DNA from 3 places in the Pseudomonas sp. S1_G07 genome. Region 3 is predicted to be linked to each of the others. Evidence: predicted binding sites of a transcription regulator. Region 3 holds the regulator's gene; each other region holds the start of a gene.

Region 1 (4,293 bases), 2.4 Mb from region 3:
CTGCAAGCATGATCGCGAGCCGGGCTGTGCGTTACTCAAGGCATTGGAAGACGGCCGTGTGCAGCAGCAGCGGATGAACAGCTATCGGTCGATTATTGCGAGCCTGCCCGAGAGCGGTTACTAAGCCGCCAGCCTCGTAGGAGCGAGCTTGCTCGCGAAGACCCCAAGAGCAACGCGGGCATCCTGAATACACGCGTTATCGTTGACGTTTTTCGCGAGCAAGCTCGCTCCTACAGTGAAACACCAGATACAACAAGGCCGCGATTATCGCGGCCTCGTTGTATCTGGTGCTTAGGAGCCCGTCTTGGGCACCGTCGGATCTTTCACCCCGCCGTCATCGAACAGGTTCAGCTTCTGCCGTAGCTCATGCGCCGGCAACGGCTCCTGCCCTGGCGGAATAGCGTTCGGATCAGCCGGCACTTCACCTGGCGCGCCCGCGCCTGGGGTCGGTTGCGGTGGCGGCTGGTCACCTTCAATCGCACGCTGGGCTTTCTTGGTCAGCACCACGATGTCGATGCGGCGGTTGATCGGGTTGAACGGATCCTTCGCGTCAAACAACTGCGATGAAGCAAACCCCACCACCCGCGCCACTTGCGCGTCCGGATAGCTGCCGGCCACCAACGTGCGGCGTGCGGCGTTGGCGCGGTTGGCCGAGAGCTCCCAGTTGCCGAAGTCACCTTGCCCCGCATACGGCTTGGCATCGGTGTGGCCACTGATGCTGATCTTGTTCGGCACCGCCTTGATGGTGTCGGCCATGGCCAGCAGGATGTCTTCAAAGTACGGTTTCAGACGCGCACTGCCGGAGTCGAACATCGGTCGGTTGGCGGCGTCGGTGATCTGGATGCGCAAGCCGTCCGGCGTGATCTCGAACGAAATCTGATCCTTGAACTTCAGCAGTTGCGGGTTTTCCTCGACCTTGTTCTGCAACTCCTGCAGCAACAGTTCCAGGCGCTCCTGCTCGACCTGCTCGGCCATGGCCTCGACGGTATCGCGCTCGATCGGGATTTTTTCCTGGGGCGCTTCGGTTTTGACTTCCGGGTTGATGGTGCGCTCAGGCGCCAATTGCGGTGAGCCGCCCAGGTCGATCACGAACGGCGTGCCACTTTCCGAGAAACCAATCGGGTCTTTGAAGTAACCGGCGATGGCGATCTTCTGCTCGGGCGTGGCGGTGGACATCAGCCACAGCACCAGGAAGAACGCCATCATCGCCGTCGCAAAGTCGGCAAAGGCGATTTTCCAGGCGCCACCATGGTGCCCCGCTGCGAAGCGCTTGACGCGCTTGATGATTATCGGCTGGTTGTTTTCCATGGCTTAGCGACCGCGAACCGCTTGTTCCAGCTCGGCGAAGCTTGGGCGATGCTTCGGGTACAGGACCTTGCGGCCAAACTCCACCGCCAACGAGGGCGGCATGCCGGAAGCGGACGCCACCAGGCTGGCCTTGATCGACTCATACAGGTTGACTTCTTCCTTGGCGTCGTGGGCCAGGGAGGTCGCCAGCGGGCCGAAAAAGCCGTATGCCGCAAGAATACCGAAGAAGGTACCCACCAGTGCCGCACCCACGTGCATGCCGATGGCCGCCTGGTCACCCTCGCCGAGCGAGGCCATGGTCACCACGATACCGAGTACCGCCGCGACGATACCGAAGCCGGGCATGCCATCGGCAATACCGGTCACGGCGTGGGAGGGGTGCTCCAGCTCTTCCTTGAGGCTGAACAGTTCCATGTCGAACAGGCCTTCGAGCTCATGGGGCGCCATGTTGCCGGAGGACATGATGCGCAGGTAGTCGCAGATATAGGCGGTCATGCGCTCGTCTTTGAGCACGGCCGGGTACTTGGCGAAAATCGGGCTGGCCGCGGCGTCCTCGATGTCGGCCTCAATGGCCATCATGCCTTCGCGGCGGCTCTTGTTGAGGATCTCGTACACCAGGCCCAGCACCTCCAGGTAGAAGGTGTGGGTGAAACGCGAACCAAACATCCCCAGCGACTTCTTGACCACGTGCATGGTCATGTAGCCGGGGTTCGCCTGCAGGAAGGCGCCGAATGCCGCGCCACCAATAATCATCACCTCGAAAGGCTGGATCAGTGCCGCAATTTTACCGTGGGACAGGACGTACCCGCCGAGCACGCTCGCGAAGACGACAATAATGCCGATAATTTTAGCCATAGGAGATGAGTACTTGCGCCGTCGGGTTTATGGACAAATTTGGGGGAACAGGAAAACTCTTGTTCTACTTATCGGCAAAACTGCGCCAGACTATAGCCCGTTAAGGCGAAAAGCCAGTTCGGCCCGCTCCGGGCGTGTTGACCGCAAATGATGATCGCGCCCCAATCATGGCTAATGAAACGACAGTCCCAACTGCAAAACCTGCTTCTCTCACCGCTTGGATCAAGCGCCTTGACGATGTGCGGCTGCCCGTTCCGCAGGCCAGCCACGACCTTGTGTGCAAGGCCATCCGCGACAGTCGCAGTTCGTTGCGAGATATTGCCGAGCTGATGCAAAACAGCCCGGCTCTCGTGCTCAGTGTGATACGCGAGGCCAACAGCCACACCCATGGCAGCCTGACCGAACCGGCGGAAAATCTCGAAGTGGCACTCAACCGCCTGGGCCTCAAGCGTGCCGAAGAACTGCTGGCGCGCCTGCCCTCGGTGCCGGCCCATGAAATTCCCGTGGCGCTGCGTCAACTGTTGCTGGTCAGCCAGCACGCTTCGCAACAAGCCAGCGGTTTGTTCGGCACACGCCTGGCGCGGCTGTGGCAAGACATTCACTGGGGCAGCCTGTTGTTCCTGTCGCCGCTATGGCCGATGGCCGTTGCCTACCCCAAGCTCCTGGAAGAATGGGAGCTGCGGGTGATCCACAAAGGCGAGTCGGCGCGCAAGGTCGAGCTGGCCTTGTTCGGCGTGCGCCTGTTGGACTTGTGCCTTGGCCTGACGCAAGCCTGGCACCTGCCGATCTGGGTCTCCCAGGGCTATAACCTGTTGCTGGGCGAACAACGCTTGCTGGTCAAGGCGCTGCATATCGCCCGCGAAGACGACCCACTGCGTCAGCAGCAATTGCTCGATGCCGAGCCGAACCTGCGACGCTGGTTGAACCAGCCCGCCAACACCGTGCTGCTGGCCAACGGCCTGGCGATGTCGGCCCAGGAGTCCTGGACCTGCCCACACACCCAGCGCTGGCAGCGCCTCACCGCGCTGTATCTGCAACAGCCCTTGGCCGAGGTGCAGCAACAGGCGCACCAGCAAGCCGTCATCAGCGCACGCAGCACGCTGATGCCGGACCTCTGGCACCCGGCGCTGTCGCTGATCTGGCCGTGGCATGTGCAGAAAATCCATCGCGGCCTGTTGCCAGCACCGCCGCCCACCGCCGAAGCCCTCGCCGTCTGGCGCCAGCGCTGCAGCGAACTGCTGCTGGAGCCGAGCCGCTTTGCCAACGCCATGCATCTGACCAACTGCGCCAAGGAAGCCCTGGTGGCCAGCGGCATGCAACGGGTCGTGTTGTTCATGGCCGATCGCGCCCTGAGTACCTTACGTGTTCACCAGGCGGATGGCCTGCCGAAGGACGTCGCCAACCTGAGCCTGGATGTGGTCAACAGCACGCTGTTGCAGCGCCTGTTGGAAAAGTCCGCCCAGGTGCGCCTTACACCGGACAACCACACGCAGTTCTCGGCGCTGTTGCCGCCGATCCTGCGCCGCCTGTTCACCGGTGAACACCTGTTGCTGCGCTCGATGAGCTGCAACGGGCGCGTGGTGATGGTGATGATCGCCGACCAGGGCGGTGGGCCGTTCTCGGAAACCACCGTGCAGGCCTTCGGCAAAACCGCCCAGTGCATCGAGAAAGCGCTGCACAGCTTTACCAACCGCAGCGCCTGATGCTTGCGCTACAATCGCGGTCCTTTATCGCCAACATTTGTGCCCAGGAGACCTCACATGCCTGACTTCTCTGGCTTGCCGCTGGTGATCGAATCCAGTGACCTGCTTGGTCGCCTTGATGCCGAACACCTGATTCTGGTGGACCTCACCAGTGCCGCCCGCTACGCCGAAGGGCATATCCCCGGCGCGCATTTCGTTGACCCCAAACGCACCCAATTGGGTCAGGCGCCAGCCCCCGGTCTGTTGCCTCACAAGGCGGACCTGGAAAAACTGTTCGGCGAACTGGGTCACACCCCACAGGCCACCTACGTGGTGTACGACGACGAAGGTGGTGGCTGGGCCGGGCGCTTCATCTGGTTGCTCGACGTGATCGGCCACCAGAAATACCACTACCTCGACGGCGGCCTGCTGGCGTGGCTGGCGGACG
Region 2 (4,293 bases), 2.3 Mb from region 3:
CTCAAAGACCACCCCGAACTGCGCAAGCTGCTGCACGACCAGTTGGAGCAGGTGCAACAACGCCTCAACCGCGAACTCAACCGTGCACGCCTGGCCGGCGAAACGTTGCCCGGCGCCTTGTTCGACTGTGACAAAGAACTGCCCGGCCTGCTGGCCACCTTGACCATGATCCACGGCGATCACCTGGACCTGCGCTACCATGCCACCCCCGGCCTGCAATTGCCGTGGGACCGCGAAGACCTGCTGGAACTGCTCGGCAACCTGCTGGACAACGCCTGTAAATGGGCGGATGCCGATATCCGCCTGAGCGTCAGCGAAACTGAGCATGGTTACCTGCTGGCAGTCGAAGACGACGGCCCCGGCATCCCCGAAACCCAACGCGACCAGGTGTTCAGCCGTGGCGCGCGCCTGGACGAGCAGATAGATGGCCATGGCTTGGGGTTGGGAATCGTGCGCGATATCGTCGAGGTGTGGGGCGGGGTGTTGCAGTTGCAGGAGAGTGAGTGGGGTGGGCTCAAGGTGCTGATCGAGCTGCCCAAGCGCCACTCCTGACACACCGCAAGCAAATTGTGGCAGCGTCTTCATTTGGACGACGCAGGTATGGGCACTACATCCGAAAGTGATCCATCAACCAGGCGCGGATGGTCGACACATTGCTGTTGATCTCTTCCTTCACCGCGCTTTTTGACATGTGCGCCCGCCTGCTGCAAAGTGCGCGCCCTCTAATAAGACCTCCTAAAGCCTGCGCGCGGGTTGCCATTCAATGGCCACTTGGGCGCGGGCATGTCTGTTTTGTATGTTTCTGCTTGAGGTAACCATGATTAACGCCGTCATCGCTGCAGTCGGCACCATGCTGGTGCTCAGCCTGTCCCGCGTGCATGTGGTCATCGCCATCATCGTCGGCGCCCTGGTGGGTGGCCTGACGGGCGGCCTGGGTATCGAGGCCACGCTTAAAGCCTTCAATGGCGGCTTGGGTGGTGGCGCGACCGTCGCGTTGTCCTACGCATTGCTCGGCGCATTCGCGGTGGCGATTGCCAAGTCCGGCCTGGCCCACGCCCTGGCGGACAAAGCCTTGCTGCTGGTGGACCGTCAGGACGCCAGCGGTGGCAGCCACGTCAAATGGTTGTTGATCGGCCTGCTGTGGGTGGTGGCGATTGCCTCGCAGAACATTCTGCCGATCCACATTGCGTTTATTCCGTTGCTGGTGCCGCCGCTGCTCTACGTGCTGACCAAGCTGCAACTGGACCGCCGCCTGATTGCCTGCGTGATGACCTTCGGTTTGATCACCCCCTACATGTTCCTGCCGGTGGGCTTTGGCAATATTTTCCTCAACCAGATCCTGCTGGCCAATGTGGCCAACAGCGGTGTGGACATCAGCCAGGTCAACGTCACCCACGCCATGGGGCTGCCGGCTCTGGGCATGGTGGTCGGCCTGCTGGTGGCGGTGTTTGTCAGCTACCGCAAAAAACGTGTGTATGACCTGGAGAAAATCGAGCGGGTCGAGCAAGTGGCCGTGCAATACAACCCGCTGACCTTGCTGGTGGCCGGCCTGGCGATTGCCTCGGCATTCATCATTCAACTGTGGCTGGATTCGATGATCATCGGCGCCCTGGCCGGGTTCCTGATTTTTTCGGTGTCGGGCATCGTGCGCTGGCGCGACACCGACGACTTGTTCACCGAAGGCATGAAGATGATGGCCATGATCGGCTTCATCATGATCGCCGCCTCGGGTTTCGCCGAAGTGCTCAAGGCCACCGGCGACGTGCGTTCGCTGGTGGAAGCGTCGGCGGCGTTTATTGGCCATAGCCGTGGCGTCGGTGCGTTGCTGATGCTGCTGGTGGGCCTGTTGGTGACCATGGGGATCGGCTCGTCGTTTTCCACGGTGCCGATCCTCGCCGCGATTTTTGTGCCGTTGTGTGTGCAACTGGGCTTCAGCCCGTTGGCCATCGTGTGCATCGTCGGCACGGCGGGCGCATTGGGCGATGCCGGCTCGCCCGCGTCGGATTCCACCCTCGGCCCGACCTCCGGCCTGAATATCGACGGCCAGCACCACCACATCTGGGACACCGTGGTGCCGACATTCCTGCACTACAATATCCCATTACTGGCATTTGGCTGGCTGGCCGCGATGACCCTCTGACCCTTATCGCACCCTTGTAGTAAGCCCACCTGGCTAACGTCGCCTGGGACTTACAGAATCCGCGCAACTGGCCGATAACCTTTCAAGTCGCCTAATAAGAGATAAAAGCCATGCGTCTGAGTCTGAAGGCCAAAGTTCTGTCCCTCGCCGTCGTGCCGGTGTTGCTGTTTGCCGTGGTTATCAGCCTGACGACCGTGTGGATTCTCCAGGAGCAGGCGCGCAACGAGGTGGAGGAAACCCGTCAGCGCCTGCTCGACGCTGCCAAGGCCACTCTGCAAAGTTATGTGGAAGTCGCCATGAGCACCATCAAGCCGCTTTATGATGCGGCCACGCCAGGCGATACGGCGGCGCGGGCCGAGGTGGTCAAGCTGCTGTCCAACACCAGCTACGGCAAGGACGGCTATTTCTTTGGCTACGACTCCGAGACCATCCGCCTGTTCAAGGGCAACAGCCCCGACGGCGTAGGCAAGAGTTTCAAGGATAACCGCGACCCTAACGGTGTGTACGTCAACCGCGACCTGGTCAAGGTCGGCAAGGACGGCACCCACTACCTGCAATACAGCTCCACCCAGCCCGGCCAGACCGAACTGGTGCCCAAGATGGGCTACACCGAGTACCTGCCCAAATGGGACATGGTCATCGGTACCTCGGTGAACCTGGACGGCATCGAAGCCCAGGTGGCGGTGGTCGAGGCCAAGGTGGAAAAACGCATGGAAGGCGTGCTGCTGAGCATCTTCGGCGTGGCCGTGGTGGTGCTGCTGGTGATTGCCGCCGCCGGCATACTGTTGGCCAATACCATTCTGCGACCGCTGCATCTGATGAAAGCCAACCTTGACGACATCGCCGCCGGCGAAGGCGACTTGACCCGCCGCCTGGCCATCACCAGCCAGGATGAACTGGGCGACCTGGCAGGTGCGTTCAACCGTTTTGTCGACAAGATCCACGGCCTGGTGCGCCAGATCACTGAAATGACCGCGCAACTGACCGGGCTGGTGAGCCAGGTGTCCGACCAGGCCCAGCGCTCGGAACTGGCCATGGAGCGCCAGCGCCACGAGACCGATCAAGTGGCCACCGCGATCAACCAGATGTCCTCCGCCGCGCAGGAAGTGGCGCGCAGTGCCCAGGGCGCCTCCGTGGCCGCGCAACAGACCGACGCCGAAGGCCAGGCCGCCAAGCGCGTGGTGGACGGCAGCATCGCGCAGATCCATGCACTGGTGAATGACATCCGCAGCAGTGGCGTGTCCCTCGACAGCCTGCAGCAGGATGTGTCATCGATTGTCAGCGTGTTGAGTGTGATCCGTTCGATTGCCGAACAGACCAACCTGCTGGCCCTCAATGCGGCGATCGAAGCCGCGCGGGCAGGGGAGGCCGGGCGTGGTTTTGCGGTGGTGGCCGACGAAGTGCGCGCCCTGGCCAGCCGCACCCAGACCAGCACCCAGGAAATTCAAGGCATGATCGACCGTCTGCAAAAAGGCACTGAAGCGGCCGTGGACGCGATGCGCCGCTCCAGCGATGCCGGCGACGGCACGTCGGCCCGGGCCAATGAGGCCGGGGCGTCCCTGGACACCATGGCCCAGTTGATCGGCACCATCAATTCGATGAACGCGCAGATCGCCAGCGCCGCCGAAGAGCAGACTGCCGTGGCCGAAGAGATCAACCGCAGCGTGCATCAGATTGCTGCGGCGGTGGACAGTGTTGCCGATGAGACCCAGTTGGGCGCGCAGACCTCCCGCAGCCTGGCAGACCTGGGCCAGCGGCTGGGGCAATTGGTCGGCCAGTTCAGGATCTGAGGGTTCCTGGGGGTCAGGGCTTGGCCTGGTTGTTCGGCGTCATGTCATCTGAATCAACGTTTTGAGGATGGTGCTTTCAGTCCATCTGCTTGTTGGCGGCGTGGAGCCCGCTAAGGCCATATTGAAAGACATATCAACGTCAGAGGTCACGCATGAGCAAGCCGAAGCGCAGCTCCACCTCAGCCGGCAAGGGCATATACACAATGTGCCCATCTCCCGGCGCCACATCGATGGCCTCGCCCTTGGCGTTGTGCAGGGTAGCCAGGTCAAAGTGGAAGTTGCCGGCGGGGGTCATCAGTTCCAGGTGGTTGCCCAGGGTAAAGCGGTTCTTCACCTTGACCTCGGCCAGTTCGCCGCGGCGTT
Region 3 (4,293 bases):
CAGTCCCTGGCCAACGCCCTCGACCCGTTGCTGCGCAAGCGTGTGGTGCTGATCGATACCGCCGGCCTGCAAGCCAGTGACCCGGCGTTGCGCATGCAACTGGAAAGCCTGGCCGGGCGAGGCATCAAATCGAAGAATTACCTGGTGCTTGCAACCACCAGCCAGAAGCAGGTGCTTACTGCTGCGTACCACAGCTACAAACGCTGCGGCCTGGCCGGTTGCATCCTGACTAAACTGGATGAAACCGCCAGCCTGGGCGAAGTATTGAGTTTGGCCATCAGCCATGAACTACCGGTTGCCTACCTGACCGATGGGCCGCGGATCCCGGATGATCTGCATCTGCCGCGCCGTCATCAGTTGGTCAGCCGCGCCGTGAGCGTGCAAATGCAAGACGAGCCTAGCGAGGAAGCGATGGCCGATATGTTCGCCGACCTCTACCACAACCCGACAAAACGGGTCGGTTGAAGTCAGGATGAACACCGTGAAATGTACCTACATCGATGGTCTGCAAGCGATTCACGCGGCCAAGCCATGTAGCCTGCGTCTAAGCAAGACAAGGTAAAGAAATAAAATGGGCAGCATGCATCCCGTACAGGTGATCGCGGTGACCGGCGGCAAAGGTGGCGTCGGCAAAACTAACGTGTCAGTGAATTTGTCCCTGGCCCTGGCAGAGCTTGGCCGTCGCGTCATGCTGCTGGATGCGGACCTGGGGCTGGCGAACGTCGACGTTCTGCTCGGGCTGACACCCAAACATACCCTCGCCGATGTGATCGAGGGGCGCTGCGAGCTGCGCGATGTTCTGCTCCAGGGCCCTGGCGGGGTTCGCATCGTGCCGGCCGCCTCCGGCACCCAGAGCATGGTGCACCTGAGCCCGGCGCAGCATGCCGGCCTGATCCAGGCGTTCAGTGATATCGGCGATAACCTCGACGTGCTGGTGATCGACACCGCCGCCGGGATCGGCGAGTCCGTGGTCAGCTTCGTGCGCGCGGCCCAGGAAGTGCTGCTGGTGGTCTGCGATGAACCCACCTCGATCACCGACGCCTATGCGCTGATCAAACTGCTTAACCGTGACTACGGCATGAATCGCTTCCGCGTCCTGGCCAACATGGCCCAGAGCCCGCAGGAAGGTCGCAACCTGTTCGCCAAGTTGACCAAGGTCACGGATCGCTTTCTCGATGTCGCCTTACAATACGTCGGCGCGGTTCCCTACGACGAGTGTGTGCGCAAGGCTGTGCAAAAGCAGCGTGCAGTCTACGAAGCGTTCCCTCGTTCCAAATGTGCACTGGCGTTCAAGGCGATTGCCCAGAAGGTCGATACCTGGCCGTTGCCCGCCAACCCCCGGGGGCATTTGGAGTTTTTCGTCGAGCGATTGGTTCATCAGACGAGCGCAGGACCGGTGCTATGACCGCGAACGGCTATAACGTTTACAAGAAGTCTGCCCGTGACAGTCAGGGTGAGTTGATCGAACGCTATGCGCCGTTGGTCAAGCGTATTGCCTATCACCTGCTGGCTCGCCTTCCCGCCAGCGTCCAGGTCGAAGACCTGATCCAGGCGGGCATGATCGGCCTGCTCGAAGTGTCGACCAAGTACGATGCCAGCAAAGGGGCGAGTTTCGAGACGTATGCGGGTATCCGCATCCGTGGCGCGATGCTCGACGAGGTGCGTAAGGGGGATTGGGCGCCACGTTCGGTACACCGCAATACGCGCATGGTCAGTGACGCAATTCGTGCAATTGAAGCAAAAACCGGTCGCGACGCTAAAGATCACGAAGTTGCGGCCGAACTCCAATTGAGTCTCGACGATTATTACGGGATTTTGAACGACACCTTGGGCAGCCGCCTGTTCAGTTTCGACGACCTGTTGCAGGACGGCGAACACGAAGGGCTGCACGAGGACGGAGCGAGTACTCATATGGAGCCGGCGCGCGACCTGGAAGATGAACGCTTCCAGGGCGCGTTGGCAGACGCGATTGCCAATTTGCCTGAGCGTGAGCGACTGGTATTGGCGCTGTACTACGACGAAGAACTGAACCTCAAGGAAATCGGTGAGGTCCTGGGGGTCAGCGAATCGCGGGTCAGCCAGTTACACAGCCAGTGCGCGGCCCGCTTGCGGGGGCGTTTGGGAGAGTGGCGAGCGCGCTGACAGGCAGTGTGTGGGCGCTTGAGAACTTCACCGCGAGGGTGTTTGACCTTTGCGGTTTGATCCAGGGTGCCCCCGACAGTCCTTTTTGTGTAATGCCTGTTGATTGAAATGGCGCGTCCAGGTGCTGGGCGCGTTTAAGACTGCTTGGAGGTCGAATTGGACAAGAACATGAAAATCCTCATCGTGGATGACTTCTCAACGATGCGGCGGATCATAAAAAACCTGTTGCGTGACCTTGGGTTCACCAACACGGCCGAAGCAGACGACGGGACCACTGCGCTCCCGATGTTGCAAAGTGGCAACTTTGATTTTCTGGTCACTGACTGGAACATGCCGGGTATGACCGGTATCGACTTGCTGCGCAAAGTGCGTGCCGATGAAAGGCTCAAGCACCTGCCGGTATTGATGGTCACCGCTGAAGCCAAACGTGAGCAAATCATCGAAGCCGCCCAGGCCGGGGTCAACGGTTACGTGGTCAAGCCTTTCACTGCACAAGCCTTGAAAGAGAAGATTGAAAAAATCTTCGAACGCATCCACGGCTAATGCCATCGCGGGGGAGCTATGGACAATAACGAAACGTCACAGGGAGACTTTGAGTCAACCCTGAAAAAACATGCTCACCAGTTGGTCGAATGCCTTGAAAGAGGCCAGTTTGGCGAAGCGGTGCAGTTGATCCATGAGCTCAACCAGACCCGTGACCGCGGTCTGTACCAGGAAGTGGGCAAGCTCACGCGTGAGCTGCACAGTGCAATCGTCAATTTCCAGATTGACCCGCACATGCCCCAGGCCGAAGAAATCTCGCAAATCACCGATGCCACCGAACGCCTGTCCTATGTGGTCAGGCTGACTGAGGCGGCGGCCAACCGCACCATGGACCTGGTGGAAAACGCCACGCCCTTGGTCAACGGCATGGCGACGGATGCCCAGGCGCTCAGCGCTGACTGGGGCCGCTTCATGCGCCGTGAAGTGGGGGCTGAAGAGTTTCGTGAGCTGGCCCGTCGGGTCGAAGGGTTCCTGTCACGCAGCGAGCAGGAAAACCGTACGGTTTCCAGCAACCTCAATGACATTCTGCTGGCCCAGGACTACCAGGACCTTACCGGTCAGGTGATCAAGCGCGTGACCCAATTGGTCACCGAAGTGGAAAGCAATCTGCTCAAATTAGTGCTGATGGCAGGCCAGGTTGATCGTTTTGCCGGCATCGAACATGACCGCGCAGCGATCCTCTCGGAAAAAGATCCACAAAAACATCTCGCCAAGGGTGAAGGTCCGCAGATTCATGCCGATAAACGTGAAGACGTTGTGTCAGGTCAGGATGACGTAGATGACCTGTTATCCAGTTTAGGCTTCTAAGGAGCACCCACATGAGCTTCGGCGCCGATGAAGAGATCCTTCAGGATTTCCTTGTAGAGGCCGGCGAAATTTTAGAGCAACTGTCCGAACAACTGGTCGAGCTGGAAAGCCGCCCGGATGATGCGAACCTGCTCAATGCAATTTTTCGCGGTTTTCACACTGTAAAAGGGGGCGCCGGCTTCCTCCAGCTCCATGAGCTGGTGGAGTGCTGCCACATCGCCGAGAACGTCTTCGACATCCTGCGCAAGGGTGAGCGTAAGGTTGATTCGGAGTTGATGGACGTGATTCTCGAAGCACTGGATGCGGTCAACGGCATGTTCAGCGAAGTTCGCGAACGTGCCCCGATCACCGCGGCCACCCCGGAGCTGCTGGCCGCCCTGGCGCGCTATGCCGAACCTGCCGACACCTCGGCGGCGCCTGTGGCCGAAGCGGTACCTGAGCCGGTCGCGGAGCCTGAGGCGGATGTGACGGACAGTGAGTTCGAGCAGTTGCTCAACTCCCTCAGCGCCGTCAAGGCCGAGGCCGAGGCATCGACCGTCGTCGCGCCGGTTGCCACGCCAGCCGTAGCCCCGAGCAGCGAAGACATTACCGACGCGGAATTCGAATCCCTGCTCGATCAGTTGCATGGCAAGGGCCAGTTTGCCGCCGATGCCGTGGTGCCTGCCGCGGCCGCGCCAGCACCCGCTGCTGCGAGCACCGACATTACCGACGACGAATTCGAAGCGTTGCTGGACCAGTTGCATGGCAAAGGCACCTTTGCGGTCGATGCCTTGCCGGAAGGTGCGGGCACGGCTGCAGCGC

The links. The regulator FliA, encoded in region 3, starts transcription of late flagellar genes. The targets are predictions, from matches to a motif close to CTAAAGTTTNNNNNNNNNNNGCCGNTAA.
Region 1: motA (flagellar motor stator protein MotA) is a predicted target of FliA. The motif match lies at 2,232-2,259, and genes of this name have one in related genera.
Region 2: AB4O05_RS14180 (methyl-accepting chemotaxis protein) is a predicted target of FliA. The motif match lies at 2,191-2,218, and genes of this name have one in related genera.

The regions. Positions count from the first base shown of each region.
Region 1 is NZ_CP162778.1:1,625,343-1,629,635, reverse strand. Features, by position in the region: gene rsgA (small ribosomal subunit biogenesis GTPase RsgA) at 1-124, shown strand, start outside; gene motB (flagellar motor protein MotB) at 292-1,308, opposite strand; gene motA (flagellar motor stator protein MotA) at 1,312-2,163, opposite strand; gene AB4O05_RS07385 (HDOD domain-containing protein) at 2,331-3,866, shown strand; gene AB4O05_RS07380 (rhodanese-like domain-containing protein) at 3,924-4,293, shown strand, end outside.
Region 2 is NZ_CP162778.1:3,057,187-3,061,479, forward strand. Features, by position in the region: gene AB4O05_RS14170 (sensor histidine kinase) at 1-552, shown strand, start outside; gene AB4O05_RS14175 (Na+/H+ antiporter family protein) at 821-2,140, shown strand; gene AB4O05_RS14180 (methyl-accepting chemotaxis protein) at 2,251-3,930, shown strand; gene trhP (prephenate-dependent tRNA uridine(34) hydroxylase TrhP) at 4,070-4,293, opposite strand, start outside.
Region 3 is NZ_CP162778.1:5,316,153-5,320,445, reverse strand. Features, by position in the region: gene flhF (flagellar biosynthesis protein FlhF) at 1-465, shown strand, start outside; gene fleN (flagellar synthesis regulator FleN) at 572-1,405, shown strand; gene fliA (RNA polymerase sigma factor FliA) at 1,402-2,142, shown strand; gene AB4O05_RS24150 (chemotaxis response regulator CheY) at 2,311-2,685, shown strand; gene AB4O05_RS24145 (protein phosphatase CheZ) at 2,704-3,492, shown strand; gene AB4O05_RS24140 (chemotaxis protein CheA) at 3,504-4,293, shown strand, end outside.